Regions from separate parts of the Nonomuraea sp. WAC 01424 genome, predicted to be linked through region 1. Evidence: riboswitches for the same ligand, from Rfam matches in the RefSeq annotation. Region 1 holds a riboswitch; each other region holds the start of a gene.

Region 1 (9,688 bases):
AACGTCGGCTCGTTCGCCTTGGTGTCCGGGCCGCCCGCGGCCTGGCAGTTCTACACCCAGCTCGTGCTGCTGTGCACGCTGCTGTCGGAGGTGCGTCCGGACAGCGTGAAGGCGGTGGCGGGGCTGGCGGCGACGGGCGTGTTCGTGGCGGCCATGCTGGGCACGTCCTCGCCCGCGTCCGGGCCGGGTGACGTCGCCGTGGCCCTGGTGATGTGCGCCATCGCCGCCGGGACCGGCCTGGCCGTACGCCGCCACCGCGTGCTGGCGGTGCAGGCCGCCGAGCGCGGCGAGCTGCTGGCCCGCGAGTCGGTGCAGGAGGAACGTGCCCGCATCGCCCGCGAGCTGCACGACATCGTCGCCCACAGCGTCAGCGTGATGACCATGCACACCGGCACCGTACGGCTGCTGCTGCGCGCGGACCAGGAGCCCGAACGGCAGGCGTTGTCCACCGTGGAGGCCGCGGGCCGGGAGGCCATGGACGAGCTGCGCCGCATGCTCGGCCTGCTGCGCGGCACGAACGCCGGCGACCCGCCGCACCAGGCCGGCCTCGACCGGCTGGACGACCTGCTCGACCAGTTCCGTTCGGCGGGGCTCGACGTGCGGCTCGACGTCGCGGGCGAGCGTGTGCCGCTGCCTCCGGGGCTGGACCTGTCGGCGTACCGGATCGTCCAGGAGGCGTTGACCAACACGCTCAAGCACGCGGGACCCGCGGGGGTGGCGGTGACCGTCTCGTACCTGCCCGGCGAGCTGCGGCTGGAGGTCGTGGACGAGGGCCCGCGCGGGCCCCGGGCGCCGTCCGGCGCGGGGAGCGGGCACGGGCTGATCGGCATGCGCGAGCGAGCCGCCCTGTTCGAGGGCACGCTGACGGCGGGCCCGCTCCCGTCGGGCGGCTTCGCCGTACGGGCGGTGCTCCCCCTGTGACGCACACCTCCCCGGACGGGATCGGCGTGGTGGTCGCCGACGACCAGGCGATGATCAGGGCGGGGCTGCGGCTGATGATCGGCACCCAGCCGGACCTGTCCGTGCTCGGCGAGGCGTCCGACGGCGAACGGGCGGTCGAGCTGGCCCGGAGCCTGCGCCCGGACGTCGTCCTGCTCGACATCGCGATGCCCCGCCTGAACGGCCTGGAGGCCGCCCGCCGCATCCTCGCCGCCCCCACCCCGCCAAGGGTGATCATGCTCACCACGTACGACACCGACGAGAACCTCGACCTCGCCCTGCACGCCGGTGTCAGCGGGTTCCTGCTCAAGGTGTCGCCGCCGGAGCACCTGTTCGCCGCCATCCGCAGCGCCGCGCGCGGCGACGTCCTGCTCGACCCGGCCGTGACCGGCCGCGTCGTCGAGACCTACCGCCGTACGACGGCCGCCTCCCCCCGGAGCCCCTCCGGGGTCACCGCCCGGGAGGAGGAGGTGTTGCGGCTGGTGGCGCGGGGCCTGTCGAACGCGGAGATCGCCGGCTCACTGTCGATCACGGAGGCGACGGTGAGCACCCACATCAACCGCCTGCTCGCCAAGCTCGCCCTCCGCGACCGCGCCCAGATCGTCCGGTACGCCTACGAGTCGGGCCTCGTACGCCCGGGAGACCCGCCGTGAGCCCGTACGGCCTCAGCCGCAGTCGCGGCCGGCGCGCAGCAGCCCGTACGTGACCGCCTGCTCCAGCGCCTGCCAGGAGGCCTCGATGATGTTCTCGGCCACCCCGACCGTCGCCCATTCGGCCGTGTCGTCGCTGGAGGTGATCAGGACGCGGGTGACGGCGTCCGTGCCGTGGGTGCCTTCGAGGATGCGGACCTTGTAGTCCACCAGCTCCAGCCTCGCCAGCTCCGGGTAGAGCTGCTCCAGCCCCTGCCGTACGGCGTTGTCCAGGGCGTTGACGGGGCCGTTGCCCTCGCCGGTGGCGACGATGCGCTCGCCCTTGGTGTGCAGCTTCACGGTGGCCTCGCTGACCAGCTCGCCGCCCTTCGTCCGCTCGACGATCACGCGCCACGACTCCACCTCGAAGTGGCGCCTGCGCTCCCCCTGGACGGTGTCACGCAGCAGCAGCTCGAACGACGCGTCCGCGGCCTCGAACGTGAAGCCCTGCGCCTCCAGCTCCTTGACGCGCTCGACGAGGGTCTTGGTGTGCTCCGGGGTGAGCTCGTAGCCCAGCTCGCGGCCCTTGAGCTCGACGGAGGCGCGGCCGGCCATGTCGGAGACGAGCATGCGCATGTCGTTGCCCACGGCGGCCGGGTCGATGTGCTGGTAGAGGTTGGGGTCGACCTTGATGGCGCTGGCGTGCAGGCCGGCCTTGTGGGCGAAGGCGGACATGCCGACGTAGGGGGCGTGGGAGTTGGGGGTGACGTTGGTGACCTCAGTGATCGCGTGCGCGATGCGGGTCATGTCCGCCAGCGACTCCTGCGGCACGAGGTCGAACCCGCGCTTGAGCTGGAGGTTGGCGACGACGGTGAACAGGTTGGCGTTGCCCGAGCGCTCGCCGTAGCCGTTGGCGCAGCCCTGTACGTGCGTGGCGCCCGCCTTGACGGCGGCGAGGGTGTTGGCGACGGCGCAACCGGTGTCGTCGTGGCAGTGGATGCCGACCCGGGCGCCGGTCTGGACGGCCGCGTGGACGGTCTCGGCCAGCTCGTCGGGCAGCATGCCGCCGTTCGTGTCGCACAGGGCGATGACGTCGGCCCCGGCCTCGGCGGCGGTCCTGAGCACCTCCAGCGCGTAGGCTGGGTTGGACTTGTAGCCGTCGAAGAAGTGTTCGGCGTCGAGGAAGACTCGCTGTCCCCCCGCACGAAGGTGAGAGACCGTGTCGCGGATCATCGCGAGGTTCTCCTGGAGAGTCGTGCGGAGGGCCAGCTCCACGTGCCGGTCGTGGCTCTTGGCGACAAGGGTCACGACCGGCGCGCCGGATTCGCGCAAAGCGGCTACCAAGGGGTCGTCGGCGGCCTTCACACCGGCCCGGCGGGTCGCACCGAACGCGGCGAGCTGCGCGTGCTTCAGGTCGAGCTCTGTTCGAGCGCGCCTGAAGAACTCTGTGTCCTTGGGGTTGGCGCCCGGCCAGCCCCCCTCGATGAAGCCGACGCCCAGGCTGTCCAGCTGCCGTGCGATGGCGAGCTTGTCAACGACAGTGAGGTTGAGTCCTTCCTGCTGCGCGCCGTCGCGCAGCGTGGTGTCGTAGACGTGGAAGCGGTCGTCGGCCATGAGTCTCTCTTCTTTCGGATCCGTGTCCTGGAAAACAAAAAGACCCCTCACGGACGTGAGAGGTCTGCGCGCCGGCGGTGTCCCTGTGTCAGCCGGCGCGCCTGCCGATAATGAGCAGACCGTAGAGCATGGTGCTTGTCAGTCTGCCACAGGGATTCACCATTCGGCACATTGATCTCACCTTGTGGACATGACCTTTACACTTGCACGCCGGCGCCGCCGGTGATGGCGCGTTCGAGCGCTGCCGGGTCGAACACCTCGTTGCCGAGCTGCTGCCCGTCGAGCAACACCGTCGGGGTGCCCTGGATGCGGACCTTCGCGGTCTCCGCCAGGTGCGTCTTGGCGTACGACTGGGAGGTCACGCACTCGTCCACCGAGGCGCCCACCTTCCTGGCCGCCGCGACCAGCTCCGGCAGGGTGAAGCCCGAGGCCGAGCCGTGCGGGGCGGGCTGCATCGCGTACAGCTCGTCCCTGAAGGCCAGCCAGTTCGCCTCCGGCATGCACCGGGCGGCGGCCGCGGCGCGGATGGAGTTGGAGCGCATGGGCTCGTCCTGGAAGATCGTCACCGGGTGGTAGACGACCTTGACCCTGCCCTCCTTGGCCAGTTTCTGGATCGTACGGTCGACCTTGGAGTGCATCTCCTTGCAGATCGGGCAGTCGAAGTCCTCGTAGACATCGAGCACGGGCGCGTCGCCGGACTTGTCCGCAAGGACCATCGAACCGTCGATCTGCCTGGTCAGGCGTACCGACCCGGCTGTCTCACCCGGCTCCGAGAAGGCCAGCACACCCAGCACCACCAGCGCCGCACACGCGATCGCGACCGCAACCAACCGCTTCATCATCCGCCCACTTCCAGCTCACCGAACGCGCAGACCCTACCAACGACAGGCCCGCTCTCCGGACAGCCGGTCGGGTCGGGCCCCGGCGCGGCGGTCCGTCAGCGGATCCCTCATTGGTACCTGATGACGCTGAGAGATCTCTGTGCGGGAAGAATGACGTACATGAAGGCGAATCTCCTTGACCCCGCGGTGGGCCGGTACATCCTCGACCACTCCACCCCGCCCGACCTGCTGCTGGAGGAGCTGGCGCGGGAGACCGCCGAGGCGACGGGCGACGCCGCGAGGATGCAGATCTCCGCCGACCAGGGCCGGTTCCTGACCATGCTCACCCAGCTCGTGGCCCCGGCGGTGGCGGTCGAGGTGGGCACGTTCACCGGTTACTCGTCGGTCTGCATCGCGCGGGGGCTGACGGACGGGCGGCTGCACTGCTTCGACGTGAGCGAGGAGTGGACCTCGATCGCCCGGCGCTACTGGGAGCGGGCGGGCGTGACCGACCGCGTCTCGCTCACGCTCGGCCCGGCCATGGAGACGCTGGCCGCCTTCGACGAGCCCGTCGACCTGGCCTTCCTCGACGCCGACAAGGGCAACTACCCCGGCTACTACGAGCTGCTGGTCGAACGGCTGCGGCCGGGCGGCCTGCTGCTGGCCGACAACACGCTGCGCAGCGGGCACGTGGCCGACCCGTCGCGCACGGAGACCACGACGGTGCAGATCAGGGAGTTCAACGACCTGGTGATCGAGGACCCCCGGGTCAGCGTCGTCATGCTGCCGGTCGCCGACGGCATCACGATGATCAGGAAGAACCACTAGATCACCGGGACACCGTGCCGTCCCCCTGAGTGCCTTCTCCACCATCCTCCGCGACGCGGGAGGACGGCGGCATGGCCAGTCCCCTCGACGAGCGTTACTGCCCGAGCCGTGGAACTTCGACGTCGACACCGCGGCTCTGACGGAGGCCGGCGCCTGAACGCCGGCCCCGGGCGAGGCGTCAGGCGATCTTGTGGATCCAGCCGCGGGTGTCGGGGCGGGCGCCGTACTGGATGCCGACGAGCTCCTCGCGGACCCGCATCGTCACCGGCCCCGGGGTGCCGTCGGCGATGGTCCAGGAGCGGTCGGCGCCCCTGACCGAGCCGACCGGGGTCACCACGGCGGCCGTGCCGCACGCGAACACCTCGGTCAGCTCGCCCGCGGCGCAGGCGGACTCCCACTCGTCCACCGAGATCAGCCGCTCCTCGGCCTCCAGGCCCAGGTCGTCGGCCAGTTCGAGGATCGAGTCCCGGGTGATGCCGGGCAGCAGGGTGCCGGTGAGCGCCGGGGTGACGAGCTTGTTGCCGAAGACGAAGAACAGGTTCATCCCGCCCATCTCCTCGACGTACTCGTGCTTGTGGGCGTCGAGCCAGACGACCTGGTCGCAGCCGTTCTCGACGGCCTCACGCTGGGCGACGAAGGCGGCGGCGTAGTTGCCGCCGCACTTGGCGAAGCCGGTGCCGCCGGGCGCGGCGCGGGTGTAGTCCGTCGACAACCAGACCGAGACAGGCTTGATGCCGCCGCTGAAGTACGAGGCCGCCGGCGAGGCGATGACCATGTACTTGTACGTCTTCGACGGGTAGTTGACGCCGAGCCCGGCCTGCGTGGCGATCATGAACGGGCGCAGGTAGAGGCTGTGGCCCTCGGTGGTGGGCACCCACTCCTTGTCGGCCCCGACGAGCAGCTCCAGCGACTCGACGAACGCCTCCTCGGGCAGCTCCGGCATGGCCATGCGCTCGGCCGAACGGTTGAAGCGGGCGGCGTTCGCGTACGGGCGGAAGGTCACGATCGAACCGGAGATCTGCCGGTACGCCTTCAGCCCCTCGAACAACTCCTGCGCGTAGTGGAACACCGAGGTGGCGGGGTCGAGCGTGAGCGGCCCGTACGGCAGGAGCTTGGCGTCATGCCATCCCTCGCCGTCGGTGTAGTCGATCGAGACCATGTGGTCGGTGAAGACCTGCCCGAATCCGGGGTTCGCCAGTACCTGCTCCCGCTCGGCCGCGGTGCGAGCGTTGGCGGAATGCTGCACGTCGAAGCTGAGCTTCTGAGCGATGGTCATGACGGCGGTCCTTCTCTCTACGAATCTACGATTCAAAAGCTACTGCCCGCGAGCAGTATTCGTACTTCCTATTGTCTCGTCATTTGGGATGGCAAGAGGCAGTTGGGACGATTCGACCTCGCGGACACAAAAAGCGCCTGGCAGTCCTCGTTCGGACCGCCAGGCGCGTACGGGGGCTAGGCGGGTCCTAGCCGGATACTCGCGCGGTGATGTCGTCGCCGATCTCGCCGGTCGAACGGCCGGCGCCGCCGCTCACGCGCTCGGCGATGTCGGCGGCCACGGCCTGCTCGACCTTGGCGGCCTCGGCGTGGAGGCCGAGGTGGTCGAGGAGCATGCCCACGGACAGGATCGTCGCGGTCGGGTCGGCCTTGCCCTGACCGGCGATGTCGGGCGCGCTGCCGTGGACCGGCTCGAACATGCTCGGCGTGGTGCGCTCGGGGTTGATGTTGCCGCTGGCCGCAAGGCCGATGCCGCCGGCGATCGCGGCGCCGAGGTCGGTGATGATGTCACCGAACAGGTTGTCGGTGACGATCACGTCGAAGCGCTCGGGCTGGGTGACGAAGAACATCGAGGCCGCGTCGATGTGGCTGTAGTCGGTGGTGACGTCGGGGAACTCCGCGGCCACGCGGTCGACCGTGCGCTGCCAGAGGTCGCCTGCGAAGGTGAGCACGTTGGTCTTGTGGACCAGCGTGAGCTTCTTGCGGGGCCGCGACTGGGCCTTCTGGAAGGCGAAACGCACCACGCGCTCGACGCCGTGGGCGGTGTTCAGCGACTCCTGGGTGGCGATCTCGTGCGGCGTGCCGCGCCGCATGACGCCGCCGGTGCCCGCGTAGAGGCCCTCGGTGCCCTCGCGGACGACGACCATGTCGATCTGCTCGGCGGAGGCGCCGGCCCGCGCGGTCGGGACGCCGGGGAACAGCTTGACCGGGCGCAGGTTGACGTAGTGGTCGAACTCGAACCTGAGCTTGAGCAGCAGGTCGCGCTCCAGCACGCCCGGCGGCACGCTGGGGTCGCCGACGGCGCCGAGCAGGATCGCGTCATAGCCGCGCAGCTCTTCGAGCACCGCGTCGGGCAGTGTCTCGCCCGTGCGGTGGTAGCGGGCTGCGCCCAGGTCGTAATGGGTGGGCTCGATCTTCGTGCCCACGGCCTCCAGGACCTTGAGCCCTTCGGCTACGACCTCGGCGCCGATGCCATCCCCGGGGATGACGGCCAGGCGGATGTTACGCGACTCCATGGCGGTACCCTACCGGCTCGTCTCGGCTGACGAACACATCATCTCAATGGCCGGACATTCCGTTTTGGGGGGATTGCGACCTTTTGACCGTTTCGTTAGAGTCCGACGAGCCTAATCCGCGCAGCACTGCGTGGAGCCGGGGACCCACCCCTTTTCCCCCCGGGGCGAATCGGCCTCGCTTCCCCTTCGAAGCACAGCCGTAGGGCTACTTCCAGGCCCGAGCCCGTCAGCTAACCCGGCCGGCCTCGTGGAAGGACAGTTCCCCTGTCTAGCATCGCCATCCTCCTGGCGGTGGCAGCGGGCGGCGCAGGTCTCGCGCCCGCGGCTCCCGCCGACCCCGCCCCCTCCGTCACCCTCACCGGCCCCCAGGTGAAACAGGTCCAGGAACAGCGTGTACCGAAGCCGGCCTGGAAGGTCGCCCTCGACTACGCCATGGACAAACGCGGCACCCCGTACGTATGGGGCGGCGCCAGCGAACGGGGCTACGACTGCTCGGGGCTCATGCTCCGGGCGTACGAGGACGCCGGGATCGAACTCCCCAGAACCGCCGCCGAACAGTACGGCGCCTTCTCCCGGAAAATCGTCTGGAAGGACCTCAAACCAGGCGACCTGGTGTTCTTCAGCAACCTCGGCCACGTCGGCATGATCTCCAAACCCGGTTTCATGGTCCATTCCCCGCACACCGGCGACGTGGTGAAGGAGGAACGCCTGTCGCAGTGGCGCAGGCAGGCCTTCGTCGGCGCGGTACGCCCCGACCCCAAGGGCGTCAAGCGCTGGGCGGACTACACCGCGCTCCGCAAGGCCCCCGCCCCCGCCATGCTCACAGCGACCCTGTGACGACGACCTTCCCCGGGGCGTGTCCCTCCTCCTGGTAGCGGACGGCCGCCGGGATCTCGCCGAACGGGAAGGTCCTGTCGATGACCGGGGTGATCTCGCCCCCTTCGATCAGCCCGGTCAGCGTCAGCAGGTTCGCCCTGTTGCTCCCGCAGCGGACCACGTCCGCCCTGGCGATCCGCTGCGGGACGAAGGGCGCCGACGCGAGCGCGGCGAACATGTGGCCGGCCGGCTGCACCCAGCGCCCGGCCGGCCCGCCGACCACCACGTACGCGCCCTTTCTGGTCAGGACGCGGCGGCAGTCCGACAGCCGGCGGCCGCCCGCCACGTCGACGAGCAGGTCGAAGCGCCGCCCGGACGTGGCGAAGTCCTCCTTGGTGTGGTCGATGATCTCGTCCGCGCCGATCGAGCGGACCAGGGCGGCGTTGCGCCCGCCGCACACGCCGGTCACGTGCGCGCCGAACGCCTTGGCGAGCTGCACGGCGAACGTGCCCACACCGCCGGACGCGCCGTTGACCAGCACCTTCTGGCCCGCCTGCACGCGGCCCTCGTCGCGCAGCGCGATCAGCGCCGTGTTGGCCGCCATCGGGACGGCCGCCGCCTGCTCGAACGTCAGGTTCCCCGGCTTGGGGGCCACCTCGCTCTCCCGCAGGCAGACGTACTCACCGAAGCCGCCCTGGAGGGACATCGCGTACACCTCGTCGCCGGGGCGGAACAGCGTGACGTCCTTGCCGGCCGCCTCGACCTCCCCCGCCACGTCGGCGCCGAGGACCGGGATGCGCGGCCGGCGCAACCCGACGCCGCCGCCCATGATCCGGGACAGGTACGGCTCCCCCCGCATGAAATGCCAGTCATAGGGCTGCACGGACGTGGCCCGCACCCGCACCAGCACCTCGTCGTCGCGCGGCACGGGCCGTTCGACGTCGGACAGGACGAGCTGGTCGGGTGAGCCGAACGAGCGCAGGACGTAGGCCTTCATCGTTTCTCCCTCGTACCGTGAACGGCGTGGACGTGCCGTGGACGTGCCGCCAGTGTGGGCGCGACCTGCGCGGACGCTCAACGGTCGAAAGGCGACGGCTCGATGGCCGAAAGTACGACCGCCCGGCCCGCCGATGGTGCGAACCGGCTCGGGCCGTGCGCGCGATGCCCCGGCGGGGTCGCGGCGGTCACGCTCTCAGGCATGAGATGGATCGCACCCACCGGATTGCTCGCGCTCAGCGTCGTCCCCCTCGTCGCCGGCGCGCTCCGGCTGACCGAACTGGCCTCGGGCGCCCCCGTCACGCCCGGCAACGCGCGCTTTTTCGCCATGCCCGTGCCGGTGTTGCTGCACATCCCCGCCTCGCTGGTGTTCTGCGCGCTCGGCGCGTTCCAGTTCTCGGCCGGGTTCCGGGCCCGGCGGCGAAGGTGGCACCGGGTGGCGGGGCGGGTGCTGGTGGCCTGCGGGCTGGTCGCGTCGTTGTCGGGGTTGTGGCTGACGCTCTTCTCCGACCTGCCCGCCGGTGACGGCGTGCTG
Region 2 (9,688 bases), 200 kb from region 1:
GAGGGCGGCTCCCACCAGGCCGCCGGGCCGCGGCCGACGGCGGACCCGACCGATCTGACGCTGCTGCGGCGGCTGAAGAAGGCGCTGGAGGAGATGCCGTGAGGTTCCCCTCACGCAGGAGGAGGCCACCCGTGGAGCTACGGCAAGAGGTCCTGGCGGAGATGGAGCTCCTGCGCGGCCGTACGCCGGACGTCACCGGCAGCGTCGCCTGCACCGTGGACGGCCTCCAGATCGCCTGCGACCTCGAAGGAGAGACCGGCGAACGGGCGGCGGCGCTGTCGGCGGCCCTGCTCGCGATGAGCAGCCGGATGCTGACCATGACGGGCCGCGGGACGTTCGAGGAGACCCTCGTCTCCGGCACCGCCGGTTTCGTGGCCTTCTACGCCGCGGGCCCCACCATCGTCCTCACGGTCCTGGCGGGACCCGGCGCCAACGTCGGGCTCCTCCGGCTGGAGGGCAGGAAGACGGCGGCCTCCGTGGCCGCCGTGGCACGCAAGCACTGACCATCCCGACCGAAGCGGAGGAAAAGCATGGCAGGCATGGACGTCTCCCTCAAGGAGATGATGGGCATCGACGGCACGATCGGCGCGGCGATCGTCGACCACGGCAGCGGCATGGCGCTCGGCACGCTCGGCGGCTCGAAGGAGCTGGATCTCCAGGTCGCGGCCGCGGGGAACACCGAGGTCATGAAGGCCAAGCTGCGCACGATGGACTCGCTGGGCCTCAAGGACGGCATCGAGGACATCCTGATCACGCTCACCGCCCAGTACCACATCATCCGCCCGATCACCGGCCGCAGCGGCAAGGGCCTCTTCCTCTACCTCGCCCTCGACCGCAACCGCGCCAACCTGGCCCTGGCGCGGCACATGCTCAAGGTCATCGAGGAGAAGCTGGAGCTCTGAACACCGCCTCACGGCTCCGTGACGGCCGCCGTCACGGAGCCGGTGTGCGCGCCGACCTCGGCGACGATGGCGGGCCAGAGCGGGCGCGGCAGGTCGTGTCCCATGCCCGGGTACGTGACCAGGCGGGCGCCCGGGATGGCGGCGGCCGTGGCCCGGCCACCGGCGACCGGCACGAGCTGGTCGTCCTCGCCGTGGATGACCAGCGCGGGCACCTTCAGCTCGCCCAGCGGCGACGTACGGTCGCCCGAGGCCAGGATGGCGGCGAGCTGGCGGGCCGAGCCGGCCGGGTCGTGGCAGCGGTCGAAGGCGAGCCCGGCCAGCCTGCTGACACGTTCGCGGTCCAGCTCGTAGCCGGGGGAGCCGATCACGGCCCAGGTCCGCAGCGCGTCGGCGACGACCGCCTCGCGGTCCGCGGCGGCCTTGGCGAGCAGCACCGCTGCGGCCGCCTCGGTCGGCGGAGCCGCCTGGGGGCTGGGCGTGGACATGATCGAGGTCAGGCTCAGCACGCGGCCGGGATGCCGGATGGCCAGCGCCTGGGCGATCATCCCGCCCATCGAGGCGCCGACGACGTGCGCGGCGGGCCATCCCAGGACGTCCATGAGGGCGGCGCTGTCGTCGGCCAGGTCGTCCAGCAAATACGGCGAAGGCGCCCCCCATTGGGGAACGCCCTCGTCGTGGAGATGGGTGGACAGGCCCGCGTCGCGGTTGTCGAACCTGACGACGTGGTGCCCCTGCTCGGCCAGGAGTTCACAGAAGTCGTCGTCCCAGTGGATGAGCTGGGCGCCGAGTCCCATGATGAGCAGCAGGGGCCGTCCCGCAGAGGAGCCGAAGCTCTCGTAGGCGATCTCGATGCCGTTCGCGGCTGCGCGCTGGATCACAGCGACCAGAATGTCATTCTGGTCGTTCGGCGTAAAGAGCCGTATGTCCAGGGATCAGTCGTTCAGGAGCTTGCGCAGGCGCTCGTTGTTGAGTACCACGCCGCCACCGGCCACCACCAGCACGCCGGCCATGACGGTGCCGCCCATCGCGACGGACTTGCCGATCCCCTCCTGGCCACCGGCGGAACCGGCGGCGTCGTCGGCGGACTGGGCGGCCTCGACCTTGGGCGGCTCGGCGGGGTTCGAGTCGTACCTGCTCCACGCGCCGGTCGAGAAGGCCACGGGGTAGTTCTTCTTGCCCTTGCCGTCGCCCCACTTGGTGATGACGTAGTCGATCTTGATGTGGCCGCGGCCGCCGTTGCCGTCCACGCCCAGGGTGTCGGAGTTGAAGCTGCCGCCGGTCAGTTCGGCGAAGGTCTTGGCGTCGAGGTCGAGCATGACCCCGCGATTGGAGGGCACGCCGGGGCCGCGGTCGCCGACGAAGAACGGCATCTTCTTGCCGTTGAACGTCACGTAACCCTCGGTCATCAGGGGCCAGCTCGGGCTGGCGGCCAGGCCCTTCTGCATGGGCTTGCCACTGGCGGGAAGTCCGGTGTCGCCGGCGCGGCCGGAGGAGTCGTCCCAGAAGTAGGAGGCCGTGGTGGACCCCTTGAGCAGGACCTTCTGGTCGTCGCCGGTGTCGGCGTGGGCGCAGGTGGCGCCGATGGTCAGCGCGCCCAGGGCGGACGCGGACAACAGGGCGATGGAACGCAGGCCAAATCGAGCAGACATGAAGCAGTGAGTCCTTCGCGAGGGGACAGGGGGAACGCGCGCGACTACGGTCCGTAACCGGGCAGAGCGCCGAAAGGGCGGTTACGCGGCGCGTGGGGGAAAGTCGGGGAAGAGGCCGCTCAGCAGGCGGCCGTCACTACACTGCCTGGGGGAACGACGAGGTGGTACATGCGGGTGAAGTCCTCTCCATCTCGCCTACCGGGTTAGCTGACGGGTTCGGGCGTGGAGATGCCCTACCGGCACATGGCCGGATTCACCCCAATGAGATGGGTCCCCGGTTCCCGACAAGTCGGGATTCGGCGCCAGCTGTCGCCCCTCTCCTGGTAGGGACTACGCCACCAGCTGGTAATTGGTTAAGACCGTACCCAGAGAAACGGACAAATACAAACGAATCGTCATGAATCGGGTAAAGATCTACCTGTCGCGGCAAAGAGAAAGGGGGCACGGCATGCCGTACCCCCAGAGAAATTGGGCCTTTCAGCCGCCGCTCTTGCGCCTGAAGGATCTTTTACTCGCGGCCGGACCGTGCGCCCCGTGGATCTTCGACGGGTCCACGCCCTTGCCACCCGCGGCCGAGTCGGCGTGCTGGTTGCGCTTGCGTTCCAGCGCCTCGCGGAACTTGCGCTTCATCTCGTCCTCGGGAGTCTCGTCGACTTCCGGCTCCGGTGTTTCCGCCATGAGGACCTCCTGGTGTTGGGGACATCCACAGCTTCGCATGACGTCGCTTACGACGCGAAACCGGCCTCCACTCTGTTTTCCGCCGCCGGCGCCTCCTCCACCAGCGCGCGCGGCATCATGACCAGCGCGACCAGGGCGACCACCGCGCCTGCCACCCCCAGCGACGGGATCACCACGGCCGCCGCCGAGGCGTGGGCGGCCGCGAGCCCGTGGACGGGCGCGTCCGTGCCGATGACCGAGGTGTACGCGGTGCCGCCCAGCGCCAGCGCCACCGAGCCGCCGATCTGCCGGAAGAAGGTCAGGTTGGCCGAGGCCGTGCCGATGTACCGCGGCTCGACGGCCTGCTGCACGGCCACGGTCAGCCCCGACAACATCGGGCCCATGCCGAGCCCGATGAGCACCATCCACCCGGCCAGCACCAGTCCGTCGGTACGCAGGGTCAGGTTCAGGCAGAGCAGGCTGCCGGCCACGAGCAGGAACGGCGCCACGACCAGCCACGGCTTGTACGTGCGCGTCCTGGACATCAGCGTGCCCATGAGCGCGCTGCCCGCCACCATGGCCAGCGTCATCGGGTAGATCCGCAGCCCCGACTCGGTGGCGCTGACACCCAGCGCCTGCTGGAAGTAACGCGGCAGGAACACCACACCGGCGTACATGCAGAAGGCCGTGAAGAACGAGGTCGCGTTGACCAGCGTGTACGTGCGGTCCCGGAACAGGTGCAGCGGCATGATCGGGCTCGCCACCCGCCGCTCCACCAGCACGAACACGACCAGCAGCACCAGCGCCAGCAGGATCGGCCCGGCCACGGGCAACGAGGTCCAGGAGTTGCCGTCCAGGCCCTTCTCGGTCAGGCCGAGCAGCAGCGCGCTGACGGCCACGCTGAACACCGCGATGCCCGCGTAGTCCGGCCGGCCCTCGCCGCCCGTACCGGGACGGAACGGCAGCCGCAGCACCACGATCGCGATCAGCACGATCCCGAGCGGCACGTTCACGTAGAAGGCCCACCGCCAGCTCGCGTGGTCGGTGAACAGCCCGCCCAGAAACGGCCCGGCCAGGTACGTCAACGCCATCACGCCGCCGAGCGCGCCCTGCACCCGGGCGCCGTTGCGTCCGGGCGGGAACATCTCCATCACCAGCGCCAGCGAGAGCGGCAGCAGCGCGCCGGCACCCAGCCCCTGCACCGCGCGGAAGGCGATGAGCTGGGTCATGTCCTGGGCGAGGCCGCACAGCGCCGACCCGGCCACGAACACCGACATCCCGAGGAGCAGCAGCGGCTTCCTGCCGTGCTGGTCGGAGAGCCTGCCGTACAGCGGCACGGTCACGGTGGAGGTGAGCAGATAGGCGGTGACCACCCACGTGTACAGCTCCGTGCCGCCCAGTTCGCCGGTGATGCGGGGCAGCGCGGTGCCCACGATCGTCTGGTCGAGCATCGCCAGGAACATCCCGCCGAGCACCGCCAGCAACACCAGGCCGTTGCCCTTGGTCTTCATGTCATTAGTCACAGGTGAAGATTGATATGTAAGAGCTGACATGTCAAGTCTTCGATATGCTGAGTGCATGTCCCTGCGGATCGCGCTCCTCGGCCTGCTCACCGCCAAAGGCCCGGCCAGCGGCTACGACCTGGCCAAGAGGTTCGAGCACTCGCTCAACCACGTCTGGCAGGCCGGGCACACACAGATCTATCCCGAGCTGGTCAAGATGGCCGCCGACGGCCTGGTGACGGTCGAGGCCGAGGGCGCGCGGGGCCGCAAGATCTACGCCATCACCCCCGACGGCAGCCGGCTGCTCACCGAGTGGCTGGTCGACCACGACCCGTCGGCGACCATCCGCAGCGAGACCGCCCTCCAGGCGTTCCTGCTGCCGCTGCTCGACACCGAGCAGGCCATCGCCGTGGTCGAGCGCATCAAGGGCCACTTCGAGGCCCGTCTCGCGGTGCTCGACTGCCAGCCCGAGGGCCAGTTCGGCAATTACGCGCTGTCCCTCGGACTGCGCCAGATGCGCTCCGGCCGGGAGTGGGCCGAGGAGACCCTGGCCGCCCTGCGGCGCGAAGGGTAAAACGGAACTCTTCGCTTCCTGGTGTTGCGTTGGAGAAGCGCCGGAAATAGACCCAGGCATGATGGTCAACCTCCCTGTAGGGCGATGAGGCTCCTGGGTCGTGACCTGGCGATGGATCTCGGCGCGGCCAGCACGCGGATCTATGCCAAGGGCAAGGGCATCGTGCTCGACGAGCCCTCGGCCGTCACGCGCGACAGGGAGACGGGCAAGGTCATCGGCTACGGCGCCGAGGCCGCGGACGGCGCGGACGGCGAGACGTACTGGCCGATCAGCGACGGCCTGCCCCAGGACGGCGAGCTCACCCGGCGCATGATCAGGCACTTCCTGCACAAGGTGCACCGGCATCCCTTCCCCAGGCCGCGCCTGGTCATGGCCGTGCCCGACGACTTCACGCCGATCGAGCGGGTGGCGCTGCGCGACGCCGGGTTCGAGGCGGAGGCCCGCGGCATCCTGCTGGTCAGGCACGCGGTCGCGGCGGCGCTCGGCGCGGGCCTGCCGCTGGACGACAGCGCCGGCCACATGGTCATCGACATCGGCCGCGACGCCGCCAGGATCGCCGTGCTCTCCTGCGGGTCCGTGGTCACCGTCGGCACGGTACGCGGCGGCGGGGGCGCGGTGACCCGGGCCGTCGCCCGCCTGGCCGAGGACGAGCACGGCCTGCTGGTCGGCGAGCGGGAGGCCGAGGCGGCCAAGCTGTGCTCGGTACGGGAGCCGGCGGGCAACGTCCTGCTCCACGGCAGGGACGCCGACACCGGCGAGGAGCGCGCGGTCGCGCTGCCCGCCGAACGCGTCCGCGAGGCCGCCGCCCAGCCGGTCGAGCACATCGTGCGGGCCGCCGAGTACACCGTGGAACGCTGCCCCGCCGAACTGGCCGCCGACCTGGGCGAGGGAGGACTGGTGCTGGTCGGCGGCGGCGCGCTGCTGCCCGGCCTGCGCCGGCGGCTGCGCGCGGGCCTGTCCATGCCGGTACGCCGCGCGGAGCGGCCCACCGACTCCGTGGCCCTCGGCCTCGGCCGCTGCGTGGAGGACCTGGGGCTGATCGCCAGGCTCAGACACCGGTGAGCGACCTGTTCGCCCTGGGGGTCTCGTTCGCCGACAAGGCCGTCAGGACGATCGTGGTCTACCTGACGATCGCCGCGCTGATCCGCATCATGGGCAAACGCGGCATCGCCCAGCTCAACAACTTCGACTTCGTCGTCATGCTGCTGATGAGCAACGTCGTGCAGAACGCGATCATCGGCCCGGACAACTCGCTGATCGGCGGCGTGGTGGGCGTGGTGATGCTGGTGGCGGTCAACTCGGTCGTGGTACGGCTGGCGGCGGCCGTGCCCTCGATCGGCCGGATGGTCGAGGGCGACCCCGTGGTCCTGGCCCGCGACGGGCACTTCATCCCCTCCGCGCTGCGCCGGACGGGCGTACGGCAGGCCGACCTCGACGTCATGCTCCAGCTCAGAGGGGCCGACAGCGTGTCCGACACCGACCTCGTACGCCTGGAGCCCGGCGGCGCGCTCCTGGTCCGCCTGCGCCCCGAAGAGGTGGAGGCCGAACGCGGCGACGTGGACGAGCTGCGCGCGCGCCTGGAACGCATCGAACGCAAGCTGGACGAGCTGAATGGCAGGCCCTCATGAGAATGCGCGGCCGGGCGCCCTTCGACATCGATCCTTAATCTTGTGTTTATACGAGCTGCAATCGGAATTGATCTCCGATAAGGTCCGATCGTGCGCCTGGCTGGTCGCTCGGTCGTGATTTCCGCGGTGCTTTTCTGCGTCGGGGTCGCGGCAGCCTGTACCTCCGCCAGGCAGCCCTCCTTCGAGGAGGCGGCCAGGCGGCTCACCGCCGACACCGACACCCTGCTCGCCGCCTCCACGCTGACCGTGTCGCCGGCCCACCGTTCCGACGAGACCGAGGACCGCTCGTGCCTGCCCGGCCAGGTGCGCCGGCTGGTCCAGGCCGAGGGCGAGGCCGCCGGCGCCCCCGACGGGGTGCTGCTCGCCCTCCAGGACATGGGCTACGACCAGATCGTGGACGACCTGGACCTGCGTGACGAGAGCACGGGCGTGTTCATCGTGCGCAACCCCGAGACGAACCTGACGTTCGAGCTCACCGTCCTCGACGGGCCGAACGTCAGGATCGTCGGCAGGACGACCTGCTACACCCCGGCGAACGAGAGCACCGCCCCCTGACCCGCGCTCGGGAGACTCAGAGGGCTCAGGGGGCGGACAGCGCCTCCGTCGGCGACAACCGCGAGGCGCGTACGGCCGGGTAGAGCCCCGCGACCGCGCCGATGACCAGCGTGGCGACCAGGCCGCCGACCGTCGCCCACCCGGGCACCACGGCCGGCCACTCGCGGGAGAAGGCGTAACCGACGGTGACGCCGGCCCCCAGGAGGATCCCGCCCGCGCCGCCCAGCGCGGACAGCAGCAGCGACTCGGCGAGGAACTGGGTGCGGATCTGGCCGCGGGTGGCGCCGAGCGAGCGGCGCAGGCCGATCTCCGCGCGGCGTTCCAGCACCGAGATGACCATCGTGTTGGCCACGCCCACGCCGCCCACGAGCAGGGCGACCGCGCCCACGCCGAGCAGCAGCCCGGCGAACGCCTGACCGGTCGCCTGCTTGGCGGCCAGCGCGTCGGACGGGCGGGAGACGTTCATCTCGTTGGACGCCTCGGGGTTGGCCGTGCCGGCCAGCACCGAGCGCACGGCCTCCAGCCTGGCCTCCTGCGAACGGGTGTAGAGCGTGGTCGGATGCCCGTCGAAGTCCAGCCTGGACTCCGCGACCGGCCAGCCGACCAGGGCCGCGCTGTTCAGCTCCTCGGCCAGGGGCACCGGGTCGAGCACGCCGACCACCGTGAACCGGACGCCGCCGACCACCACCTGCGTGTCGGGGGTGACCGTGCCGATGCCGAGCCGCTGGGCGGCGACCGAGCCGAGCACGACGGCCGGGTAACGCTCGGTGGCCGCGTTCAGCCAGGTGCCGCGGCGGACGGTCGCGCCCACGGTCGGCAGCAGGTCGAGGCGGGCGGCGATGGTGATGAGCCCGTTGGTCTGGGGCTCGGGGATCTCCTCGCTCCGGTAGACCTTGGCCGCGGCCACGCTCCCGGTGGACGAGACCGACTCCACCGGGCCGATGCGCTCGATCATCGCCTCGGCGTCCATGGGCATCTGGGCCGCCTCGCCCATGAGCGTGGTGCCGGAGGAGACGGTGAGCAGGTTCGTGCCCAGCGCGGACAGCGTACGGTCCAGTTCGGCGCTGGAGGAGGACGAGATCCCGACCACGCCGATCATCGCGGCGATGCCGATCGCGATGCCGAGCGCGGACAGGAACGCCCGCAGCGGGCGCGTACGCAGGCCGACCGCGCCCACGCGCATCACGTCGCGCGGCCGCATCCTGGCCGGGGAGAGCCGGGGCCGCTCCAGCGTGGCCATCACGCCACCTCGGATTCGACGGGCTCCCGCACAGACGACCCAGACCCGTGGCCTTCGCCGGTCTTCGGGTGGTTCGCGGCGGAGTCGGAGACGATGCGGCCGTCGCGCATGCCCACCTGGCGGGGCAGGCCGGCGGCGATCTCGCGGTCGTGGGTGATGATCACGATGGTGGTGCCGCTCGCGTTCAGCTCGTGCAGCAGGTCCATCACGCCGTTTCCCGAGACCGAGTCCAGGGCGCCGGTGGGCTCGTCGGCCAGCAGCAGCGGCGGGTCGCCGGCCACCGCCCTGGCGATGGCCACGCGCTGCCGCTCGCCGCCGGACAACTCGTGCGGCTCGTGGTAGGTCCGGTGCCCAAGGCCCACGCGGCGCAGCGCCGCCTCGGCCCGCCGGCGCCGTTCGGACTGCGGCAGGCCGGTGTAGATCAGGCCGTCGGCCACGTTGTCCAGCGCGGTGACCCGGGCGGCCAGGTGGAAGTGCTGGAAGACGAAGCCGATCGTGGTCGCGCGCAGCGCCGAGAGCTGGTTGTCCGACAGCTTGGACACGTCGTACCCGTCGATCTCGATGCGGCCGGCGGAGGGGCGGTCGAGGGTGCCGACGAGGTTGAGCATCGTGGACTTGCCCGAGCCCGACGGGCCGACGATGGCGACGAGCTCACCGTGCCCGATCTCCAGCGACACCGAGTCCAGCGCGGCCACACCGCCGGGATAGGTCCTCGACACCCCGGTCAACGAGATCATCGCGTACGCCGCACGGGGTGCCGCGGTCGTACGGGGGTTCGCGGGGTGGGTCATTTCGGGATTCCCACGGTCATGCCCTCGGTGAGCCCGTCGCCGGAGACCTCGACCCGGCCACCGGCGAACAATCCCGTCTTGACGGCGAGGTATCGCGATCCGCCGTCCTCGACCACTTCCACGCCGTACCCGCCCTCCTGCAGCGCCACGAGCGCCGACACCGGCACGGTCAGCACGCCCTTCCGCCTGT
Region 3 (9,688 bases), on a different contig from region 1:
CGTCGAAGCCGATCCCGTACGAGTCCCGCTTCCTGGCCAGCCCGTACGTGACCAGAGCCCCGGCGGCCACGGCCAGGTCGAAGGGGTTCACCCCGGCCGCCGCCACCTTGATCCGTACCTGGCCGGGCCCGGCCTCCGGCACCGGCACTGTCACGAGGAGGGGGGCGCCGGAACCGCCGATGATCGCACGCATGTTCGTCATGGCCGTGACCCTAGGAGGGGTTACTCTCTCTTGGTAAGAAGGCACCTGAAGGTGCGTAACATACGGCGAGGAGCGAGACCCGGTGGCGACGACGACGGCGGCGCAGCGGCGTGACCAGGACAGGCTGGCCTTCGACGCCTACTTCGCCGAATGCCCCTCCAGGAAGCTGCTCGACCGCCTCAGCGACAAATGGGTCACGCTGGTGCTCAGCGCGCTGGCCCGCGGCGAGTGCCGCTACAGCGACCTGGCCAGGCGCATCGCGGGCGTCAGCCAGAAGATGCTCACCCAGACCCTGCGCGGCCTCGAACGCGACGGCCTGGTGGCGCGCCGGGTCACGCCGCAGGTGCCGGTGCGGGTGGACTACGCGCTCACCCCGCTGGGCGAGAGCCTGATGCCGCTGGTGGCCGCCATCAAGAGCTGGGCCGAGGAGTACATCGAGGACGTCGAGGCCGCCCGCGAACGTTACGACGCTACCGCCTGAGCCGTACCGGCAGCCGGGCGAGGCCGCGCAGCACCACGTTCTCCTTGTACGGCGGGTCCGGATCGGCGGCCTCCATCTTGGGCGCCGCCGCGGCCAGCGCGGACAGCGCGATCTCGCCCTCCATCCTGGCCAGCGTCGCCCCCAGGCAGAAGTGCGCGCCGAGCCCGAAGGCGAGGTGCCGCCCCGGCTCGCGGCCGGGGTCGAACCGGTCGGGATCGGCGTACGCGGCCGGGTCGCGATTGGCCGCGCCGATCGGCACGAGCACGGCCGAGCCCGCGGGCACCGGCCGCCCGCCCAGCTCCCTGTCCTCCAGAGCGATCCTGGAGGTGAGCTGGACCGGCGGGTCGAAGCGCAACACCTCCTCGACCACCTCCCTCGGCCGCTCGGCGGCGCGGTGCAGCAGGCCGTGCCGCAGCAGGTTCAGCACGCCGTTGGCGATGAGGTTGACGGTGGTCTCGTGGCCGGCCACGAGCAGCAGCACGCAGGTCGCCAGCAACTCGGCCTCGGTGAGCTCCTCGACGTGTGCGAGGGCGCTCAGGAGGTCCTCGCCGGGACGCTCGCGCCTGAGCGCGATGAGGCCGCGGAAGTAGTCGCGGAACTCGACCCTGGAACGGTCCGTTTCCGATCTGAGGGCGTCTGTCAGCACCGGGTCAAGTCCGCGGGCAAGTGCCTCGCTCCACCCGCGGAAGCGGTCGTGGTCCTCGGGCGGCACCCCGAGCATCTCGCTGATCACCTTCACCGGCAGCGGGTAGGCGAAGCCGGAAATCAGGTCCGCCTCCTCCGGCAGACGCCCGATCAGGTCGGCGGTGATCGCCTCGATCCGGGGCCGGAGGCGTTCGATCATGCGGGGGGTGAACGCGCGGCTGACCAGTGCACGCAACCGGGTGTGATCGGGCGGGTCCATGAGCAGGAACGACCTTCCCGGCTGACCAGGCTCTTCGCCGGCCGGCGCGGACGTTCCGTGACCGAACCCGGGATCGCGCAGCACGGCCGCGCACAGTTCATATGTGGTGACGACGAGCAGCCCGCCGCGCGTTTCGAAGATCGGTCCGGCGGCCCGAAGCTCGCGATATCGGTCGTACGGATCGCGCACAAATTGCGGATCCGAGGGATCAAAACCCAAGAGATCGGTAGCGTTCATCGACTGTGGGCCCGGCTTTCCGAAAAGATCGTTTGGACCGTGCATAGTGGGCCGTGACGTGCCGACATATGGCGAGTACGTCACATATAAGCGATCATGTCAATAGCACTGGTCAAGGGCGGCCATTGTCACGCTTGACGACCTTTCCAGGATGCGTTTACCTTCACCGAGACGAGCGGCTTTGCTCCGACTGAAAGGTCCGAGTTCTGCTGTTGGGGGGGAGGGCTCCCGGTGGATGTGCTCACTGAAGGCGTAGAGCTGAGCCATGCGGATTTGGCGTTACTGGCCGAGCTGGCCAGAGGAGTTACCGTCGACCGGGTCGGCAGACGGCTGGATATCAGCGGAAGGACCGTGCGCCGGAGACTGAGGTGCATCTGCGACCGGATCGGCGTGGCCACGGCGATCGAGGCCGTGGCCTGGGCGGCGCGCCGCCAGCTCATCTAGCGGCTTCATCGGGCGGCGCGCCGGGCCACGGGCCCGGCGCGTTCCGCGATGCGAACACCCCGCTCGGTTCGCGTCGCGAACGTCCGTCCGGTCAGTCCGCGATGCGGACGGCGCCGGCGAACGGCCGCCTTCCCATCGGGGCGACCCGGACGACGTCGCCCGTCTGCGGGGCGTGGACCATCATGCCGCCGCCGATGTAGATGCCGACGTGGTGCAGGTCGGTGTAGAAGAAGACCAGGTCGCCAGGACGTAGCTGGTCACGCGAGACGTGCGTGCCGGCCGTCCACTGGTCGCCGGTGTAGTGGGGGAGCGAGATGCCCACACGCTGGTACGCGGCCATCACCAGGCCGGAGCAGTCGTAGGAGCTGGGCCCTTCGGCGCCCCACACGTACGGCTTGAGCTGCTGGGTGAGGGCCCACTTGGCGGCCTGGGCGGCCTCGGCGCCGCCGATGACCGGCAGGTTGACCCGTACGGCGCGCGAGCCCGGGCGGCCGGCCTCGCCGATGGCCCGCCGGTAGAGGTTGCCCTCGACCTTGGAGACCAGCTTGGTGATCTTCGAGCGCTTGCTCTCCAGGTCGCTGACGATCTTCTGGACCTCGGCGATGCGGGTCTTGGCGCCGGCCCTGGCCCGCTCGGCGGTCTCCATGGCCTGGGCGAGCTGGTTGACCTCCTCGCCCTGCTGCTGCTCCAGCGCGTACGTGGTCGCGGCGCGGTCGAGGAAGGTCTCGGGGTCGTCGGACTGGGCGAAGGCGAGTGCCCGGTCCAGGCCGCCGGTGATGTAGGCGTTCTGGGCGAGCTGCGTGGCCTTGGCGCGCTTGGCGGCCAGGTCGGACTCGCTGTTGGCCAGCGTCTTCTGGGCGGAGTCGTTGGCCTTCTGGGCGGACTTGAGCCGTTCGCGCTGACCGTTGTACTCCTCGGACAGCGTCTCGATCTCCTCGTGCAGCTTCTCCACCTTGTCGGCGAGCTCGGAGAGCGGCGGCTTCGGGTCGGCGGCCGCAGAACCGACGGGGACGGCGAACAGGAGCGCGGCGACGGAGACGCCGATGACGCCGAGGCGGCGGGAGCGCCTGGCCTGTTCCCGGGGGCGGGCGTGTCTGCCCGCCGGCTTCCCCTCACGGTCGAGCGTGCGCTTCACCAACCAAGCCCCTCTCATCGACGCCGGCCGGGTTAGCTGACGGGTTCGGGCCGGAGCAGCCCTACCGAGATGATCGGATTCACCCCAAGTGGTGGCGCGAGGTGCTCGCCACCGATGGTTCCCCGGCTTCCCTCGCGGGAATTGGGCGTGTCTTTCCGCGCGCATTACGCGGAGAACATCGTCGCTGGACACTAATGCACTCCGGGTTCGCGCTCAACCGGAACTGCCGACTCTGTAGAGGTTTCACAACTGAAGGGTCACAAGGTGATCTCGTGGGTAGCCGTACGGAAGCGGGCTTCTGCCCTGTTTGTCCAAAATTCTGGAGGTCGAGGACTGGAGGAAAGCTCCAAGTCAGACCGTGTTTGCGTGACCACGAGATGTGATGAGATGCCCGAGACGTGGGATTTAGGGCCGAGCCGTAATGAGATCTGTACCCTGGATAGCCATGGAGCAGGTGGCCGAAGTGGCAGTCCCCGAGACCGCGGTCGTGGTCCGGCGCGCGCGCACGCCCGACGTGCGCGCGGTCAGGCGTCTCGTGGACACCTACGCGGGTGCGGGGCCGCGGCTCCTGGAGAAGGCCACGGTCACGCTGTACGAGGACGTCCAGGAGTTCTGGGTGGCCGAGAGGGGCGGGGAGGTCGTCGGCTGCGGCGCGCTCCACGTTCTCTGGGAGGATCTCGCCGAGGTTCGTACCGTGGCCGTCGATCCGGCGTGCCGGGGAGCGGGGGTCGGGCACCGGATCGTCTCGGCGCTCGTCCGGCAGGCGAAGGATCTGGGGCTGCGGCGTGTATTCTGTCTGACTTTTGAGGTCGACTTCTTCGCGAGGCACGGTTTCCGCCCCATCCAGGGCACACCGGTCTCACCCGAGGTCTACGCCGAGTTGCTGGCCTCGTACGACGAGGGTGTGGCGGAGTTCCTCGACCTGGAACACGTCAAGCCGAACACCCTTGGCAACACCCGCATGCTGCTGCATCTGACATCGGGTGACGCGGACCTTGACCACATGGAAAGGTGATTGTTGATACCTATGTCGATACGTTGGGCAGCACAGGCATGTGTCCTGACACGTGCCACATGCGCACTCGAAGCGAGGTGACACGGTGAGCACCGGACAGCCGCCGTATCCACAGGACGATTCCGGGGAGAACCCCTCGGAGTACGGGCAGTACCAAGGGCGTCGCCCCGGTGAGCCCGACCCGGACGTCACTGTGGTCGGCTACCGGGCGGACGACGCCTACGGCCAGCCCCAATACGGACAGCAGCAACAAGGCTACGGCCAGCAACCCCAATACGGTCAGCAACCCCAGCACGGCCAGCAGCAGGGCTACGGCCAGCAACCCCAGTACGGCCAGCAGGCCGCCTCGGGTCAGCAGGGCTACGGCCAGCAGCAGGGCTATGGGCAGGATGCCCAGTACGGTCAGCAGCAGGGTTACGGTCAGCAGCCGCAGTCCTCCGGCCAGCAGTACTCCCAGCCCGGCTACGGCCAGCAGGACCAGTACGGCCAGCAGGACCAGTACGGCCAGCAGGCCGCCTCGGGTCAGCAGGGTTACGGCCAGCAGCAGGGCTATGACCAGGGTTACGGCCAGCAGGGCCAGGCCCAGCAGCAGTACGGCCAGCAGGGTTACGGCCAGCAGCCCTCCTCCGGCCAGCAGCAGGGCTATGGGCAGGACGCCCAGTACGGTCAGCAGCAGGGCTACGGCCAGCAGCCGCAGTCCTCCGGCCAGCAGTACTCCCAGCCCGGCTACGGCCAGCAGGACCAGTACGGCCAGCAGCAGTACGGCGACCAGCAGCAGTACGCCCAGCAGGGCTACGGGCAGCAGGGCTACGGCCAGCAGCAGTCGCAGCCCTACGGTCAGCCCGGCTACGGCCAGCCCGTCGGCGTGCAGCCCCCAGGCGCTCCGGCCCCCCTGGCGGAGTGGTGGCAGCGTCTGGTCGCGAGGATCGTCGACGGCGTCATCCTCATGGTCGTGAACTTCGTGATCAACCTCATCCTGGGGCTGTTCGCGGTCGGTTACGACTCGGCGAGCGGAGCCACCTCCGGCCTCTTCTCGGCCTTCCTCATCGGCATCCTGTCGACGATCATCTCGACCGCTCTCTGGGTGGTCTACGAGTTCTTCATGACGAAGTCGAACGGCCAGACGGTCGGCAAGATGGTCATGGGGATCAAGGTCGTGCCGGTGGGCCAGGCCCTGGCTCCCGGCGGGCTCGGGACCGACGTCGCGATCAAGCGCGCCGGCGTCACCTGGGGCGGCTACATCCTCAGCATCATCCCGCTCCTGGGATGGCTGATCGGCTGGGCGTGCGTCGCGGTCAACGGCGCCTCGCAGCTGTGGGACAAGCCGCTGCAGCAGACGTTCGCGGACAAGTTCGCGGGCACGGTGGTCGTGAAGATCAAGTAATCCCGCGTCAGCGTAAAACAGGGGCCGGCTTCCCGCCGGCCTCTGTTTTGTGTGTGCGGGGCGTACCAAAATGGGGGGTACGACCGCCGACCGCGTGAGGTGGGATATGGCCGGGACACCGTCGTGGACGGGCGCCGTGCCCGCGGAATGGTGGGAACGCCTCGCCGCCCGCTTCATTGAGGCGCTCGTCTTCGGGGTCTTCTATTACATTCTGTTCATCATCCTGTGGGGCATCTTCCGAACTGTCGGGATGTCGGAGGGGTTCGACGGGCGGCTCCCCGGGGCCTGCGCCTGGTTCCTGGCGGGCCTGGGTTATGTGGTCTATGACTGGCGGGCCCATTGCCGGCGGCGCAGGACCTTCGGCAAGGCGATCATGAGGATTCGCCTGGCGCCGGACGACCTTCCGCGGTCGGCTCTGCTGAAACGGGCTCTGGTCTATCCCGGGCCGGTCGTCCTGATGGGCATTCCGGTGGTCAATCTGCTGGCCGGAATGCTGCTGTTCGGCGTCGGGCTGCTCATCCTGATCGACAAGCCGTTGGAGCGCGGGCCGCATGACAGGCTGGCCGGAACGCGGGCGGTAAAAGATCTTCGTTGAGGCATCTGCACCTGGGAAGATGCCTTTTCGCAAAATTTTCCCTTGATCCGGTAAGGAGCCTGGAGAGACTGGCATTAGGCTATGGGACGTCCGGGTTGCCGGATGTCGGTGCCCCTGCTCCCAGAGGGCGTCTGTGTGTAGCTATGGTCGGTTCCGGGTGAGTTGTCACCTCGGCGTCATGAGGGTCCGGCGTGCTCCGCAGGTCGCGCCGGGATGCGTATTTAGCGCCCCCGAAACCCTGCTAGCCCTGGAGGCGAGGACGAATGGAAGCCGTAACAGACGTATTGTCAGCGCTCATCCCCCCGGTCGTGGTCGGCGGCGCCTTCATCTTTGGCGCGGTGAAGTTGCTGCGATCGGAGGCCGCCGGGCGTCGGTCAAACCGCCAGGATCAGGCCGAGAACCAGAACTGATCTGCCAGTCAGCCGAATCCCCGTAGCGCTGAATTGTCTCCGCGCCTTTCCGGGTATATGTTTGGGCGAGCGAATGAAACAATGCTCCGGGAAAGGATTGCGTAGATGGCCAAGCAGATCCAGGAGATTCTCATCGATGACCTCGATGGGGGCGAGGCCAATGAGACGGTCAGCTTCGCTATTGACGGCTCCTCCTATGAGATTGACCTCAGCGACGTTAACGCCAAGAAGCTGAGGGACGCCCTCACGCCTTTCGTGCAGCACGCCCGCAGGGCAGGAGCCGTGTCCGCCCGTCGCCGTGGTCGCGGCGGCAACCGCGCGATGAGCCGCGAGAAGAGCTCGGAGATCCGGCAGTGGGCCAAGGCTCACGGCCTGCCGGTCAGCGAGCGCGGCAGGATCGCCTCCACCGTGGTGGAGAAGTACGAAGCGGCTCACTGAGCCTCGTCGAGAGAGCCATCTCCTGACCATGCGCTTATGCCGTTCGCCTAGGACCCCGGCGAGCGCCATAAGCGCATGATCGTTTTTGTGGGGAGTTCGCGAATCCCCGCGCCGAGTTGTTGATCTTCTAATTCGCCCAAATGTGGGCGTATTGCTCTTCTGGTTCCTTCCTGGAAGGTTCCTGAGTGGTTCCTGGGTGGGCGGAACGGTCCCTTCCGGGAGATCCCGTCCGAGAGGGAACGCGCCGGGCTTTGCGCCGGCGTCCGCGCGTTTTCCCGGGGCGTGCTCGGGTGTCCGCCTCGTCCGCGCCTTCGCGGGAACGCGCCAATGCCGTCACCCGCCCGCAATGCCGGCGATCCCGGACTCCCGCGGCGTACGGGCAAAGCGGTCACGCTCCGCCACAGAAACCGGCGCCCGCCCTTCTTGCCGCGGCCCCTGCGGGCTCTTGGCGGGTGCCCGCTTCCTGGAGGCGTCCGGCTTCTTCCGGCCTCTGCGGGCTTCTTCCGCGTTCTTCCGTGTTCTTCGGGTTCTTCGCTGGTTCTTCGGTGGTTCTGTGGGGAAGCGTGCATGACCGTAAAACGTGGGGCATGCGGCTCGTGGGGCACGATGGAAAACCGGTGACCTCTCCCATGTGCCGCGCATTGTCCCGTCCCGTACGCCGCGTGACGACGGGCGGATCGGTAACCCGGCTGACCCGATGGGGAATACGCCCCCGTGGCGCGTCACGTGCCGCGTTGTGCTCAGGGCGTAGCGTCCGCGCTTGGACTCCGTTTGGAGCAGCACATACGATGATTACGTAACAGATACGGGCGCGGGCATCCGAGACGCATGGGCGGACGAGCCACCCCAAGGCCGACCCCGACCCAGTGTCCGATGGCCGATCCGTGTTGGTCCGCCCTGGGCCGCAGCGTCGAATTTCAGGCGCTTCCGCGAAGCCGCCTAAACATCGTTCGCTTGCGGCGTATCGGGAACACGCCACCCCCGAACAGTAGTTGGATAGAGGGTGAACGCCCTGCTCTCGGGGAACGTCTCTGCTATAGAGCGTGTCAGCGGCAGTGGGCACGGTTCGCCGAGCCAGGGCTAGCATGCGGGATGACGGGACCGGATTTACCGGCCTGACTGACCGCTCTGTGAGGAGCGACGAGATGTTCGAGAGGTTCACCGACCGAGCGAGGCGTGTTGTCGTCTTGGCCCAAGAAGAGGCCAGGATGCTCAACCACAACTACATCGGCACTGAGCACATTCTTCTTGGTTTGATCCATGAAGGTGAAGGCGTAGCCGCCAAGGCTCTGGAGAGCCTCGGCATCAGCCTTGAGGGTGTGCGCCAGCAGGTCGAGGAGATCATCGGCCAGGGCCAGTCGGCTCCGTCGGGGCACATTCCGTTCACCCCGCGGGCCAAGAAGGTCCTCGAGCTGTCGCTCCGTGAGGCTTTGCAGCTGGGCCACAACTACATCGGCACCGAGCACATCCTGCTCGGGCTCATCCGTGAGGGTGAGGGTGTGGCCGCCCAGGTGCTGGTCAAGCTTGGAGCTGATCTCAACCGTGTCCGGCAGCAGGTCATCCAGTTGCTCCACGGTTACCAGGGCAAGGAGCCGGCCGCCGCGGGCGGTCCCCAGGAGTCGGCGCCCTCCACGTCCTTGGTGCTCGACCAGTTCGGCCGCAACCTGACCCAGGCCGCCCGCGAGGGCAAGCTGGATCCGGTCATCGGCCGTGAGAAGGAGATCGAGCGGGTCATGCAGGTCCTCTCCCGGAGGACCAAGAACAACCCGGTGCTGATCGGCGAGCCCGGCGTCGGCAAGACCGCCGTCGTCGAGGGCCTGTCGCAGAAGATCGTCAGGGGCGAGGTGCCCGAGACGCTGAAGGACAAGCAGCTCTACACGCTTGACCTCGGCGCCCTGGTCGCCGGCTCCCGCTACCGCGGTGACTTCGAGGAGCGCCTGAAGAAGGTGCTCAAGGAGATCCGCACGCGCGGCGACATCATCCTGTTCATCGACGAGCTGCACACGCTCGTCGGCGCGGGCGCCGCCGAGGGCGCGATCGACGCCGCCAGCATCCTCAAGCCGATGCTGGCCCGTGGCGAGCTGCAGACCATCGGTGCCACGACCCTCGACGAGTACCGCAAGTACCTTGAGAAGGACGCCGCGCTGGAGCGCCGCTTCCAGCCGATCCAGGTGGCCGAGCCCTCTCTCAGCCACACGATCGAGATCCTCAAGGGCCTGCGCGACCGCTACGAGGCACACCACCGCGTCTCCATCACCGACGACGCGCTGGTGGCCGCCGCGCAGCTGGCCGACCGCTACATCAGCGACCGCTACCTGCCCGACAAGGCGATCGACCTCATCGACGAGGCCGGCTCCCGGATGCGCATCCGCCGGATGACCGCTCCGCCGGACCTGCGCGAGTACGACGAGAAGATCGCCAACGTCCGTCGCGACAAGGAGTC

What was found. Region 1 has a riboswitch for cyclic di-AMP ahead of DMB42_RS23755 (C40 family peptidase). Riboswitches for the same ligand answer to the same signal wherever they lie in the genome.
Region 2: linked by a shared signal. The riboswitch ahead of DMB42_RS56385 (hypothetical protein) and the one ahead of DMB42_RS23755 (C40 family peptidase) in region 1 are both predicted to bind cyclic di-AMP.
Region 3: linked by a shared signal. The riboswitch ahead of DMB42_RS34890 (C40 family peptidase) and the one ahead of DMB42_RS23755 (C40 family peptidase) in region 1 are both predicted to bind cyclic di-AMP.

Annotation. Positions count from the first base shown of each region.
Region 1 covers NZ_QHHZ01000008.1:340,125-349,812, forward strand. The annotation lists gene DMB42_RS23720 (sensor histidine kinase) at 1-921, shown strand, start outside; gene DMB42_RS23725 (response regulator transcription factor) at 918-1,592, shown strand; gene cimA (citramalate synthase) at 1,605-3,182, opposite strand; gene DMB42_RS23735 (thioredoxin domain-containing protein) at 3,380-4,024, opposite strand; gene DMB42_RS23740 (O-methyltransferase) at 4,184-4,831, shown strand; gene DMB42_RS23745 (branched-chain amino acid aminotransferase) at 5,010-6,107, opposite strand; gene DMB42_RS23750 (3-isopropylmalate dehydrogenase) at 6,295-7,341, opposite strand; cyclic di-AMP (ydaO/yuaA leader) riboswitch at 7,440-7,601, shown strand; gene DMB42_RS23755 (C40 family peptidase) at 7,633-8,178, shown strand; gene DMB42_RS23760 (NAD(P)-dependent alcohol dehydrogenase) at 8,162-9,154, opposite strand; gene DMB42_RS23765 (DUF2306 domain-containing protein) at 9,356-9,688, shown strand, end outside.
Region 2 covers NZ_QHHZ01000008.1:144,722-154,409, forward strand. The annotation lists gene DMB42_RS22770 (DUF4388 domain-containing protein) at 1-102, shown strand, start outside; gene DMB42_RS22775 (roadblock/LC7 domain-containing protein) at 132-503, shown strand; gene DMB42_RS22780 (hypothetical protein) at 531-902, shown strand; gene DMB42_RS22785 (alpha/beta fold hydrolase) at 911-1,780, opposite strand; gene DMB42_RS56385 (hypothetical protein) at 1,835-2,551, opposite strand; cyclic di-AMP (ydaO/yuaA leader) riboswitch at 2,729-2,863, opposite strand; gene DMB42_RS22795 (DUF5302 domain-containing protein) at 3,029-3,229, opposite strand; gene DMB42_RS22800 (MDR family MFS transporter) at 3,277-4,731, opposite strand; gene DMB42_RS22805 (PadR family transcriptional regulator) at 4,787-5,284, shown strand; gene DMB42_RS22810 (rod shape-determining protein) at 5,369-6,346, shown strand; gene DMB42_RS22815 (YetF domain-containing protein) at 6,343-6,912, shown strand; gene DMB42_RS22820 (hypothetical protein) at 7,003-7,467, shown strand; gene DMB42_RS22825 (ABC transporter permease) at 7,493-8,707, opposite strand; gene DMB42_RS22830 (ABC transporter ATP-binding protein) at 8,707-9,498, opposite strand; gene DMB42_RS22835 (efflux RND transporter periplasmic adaptor subunit) at 9,495-9,688, opposite strand, start outside.
Region 3 covers NZ_QHHZ01000014.1:178,581-188,268, reverse strand. The annotation lists gene DMB42_RS34910 (NADP-dependent oxidoreductase) at 1-202, opposite strand, end outside; gene DMB42_RS34905 (helix-turn-helix domain-containing protein) at 285-683, shown strand; gene DMB42_RS34900 (cytochrome P450) at 673-1,776, opposite strand; gene DMB42_RS34895 (LuxR C-terminal-related transcriptional regulator) at 2,056-2,268, shown strand; gene DMB42_RS34890 (C40 family peptidase) at 2,360-3,403, opposite strand; cyclic di-AMP (ydaO/yuaA leader) riboswitch at 3,410-3,561, opposite strand; gene DMB42_RS34885 (amino-acid N-acetyltransferase) at 3,849-4,418, shown strand; gene DMB42_RS34880 (RDD family protein) at 4,504-5,802, shown strand; gene DMB42_RS34875 (RDD family protein) at 5,909-6,397, shown strand; gene DMB42_RS34870 (Lsr2 family protein) at 6,913-7,245, shown strand; gene DMB42_RS34865 (ATP-dependent Clp protease ATP-binding subunit) at 8,391-9,688, shown strand, end outside.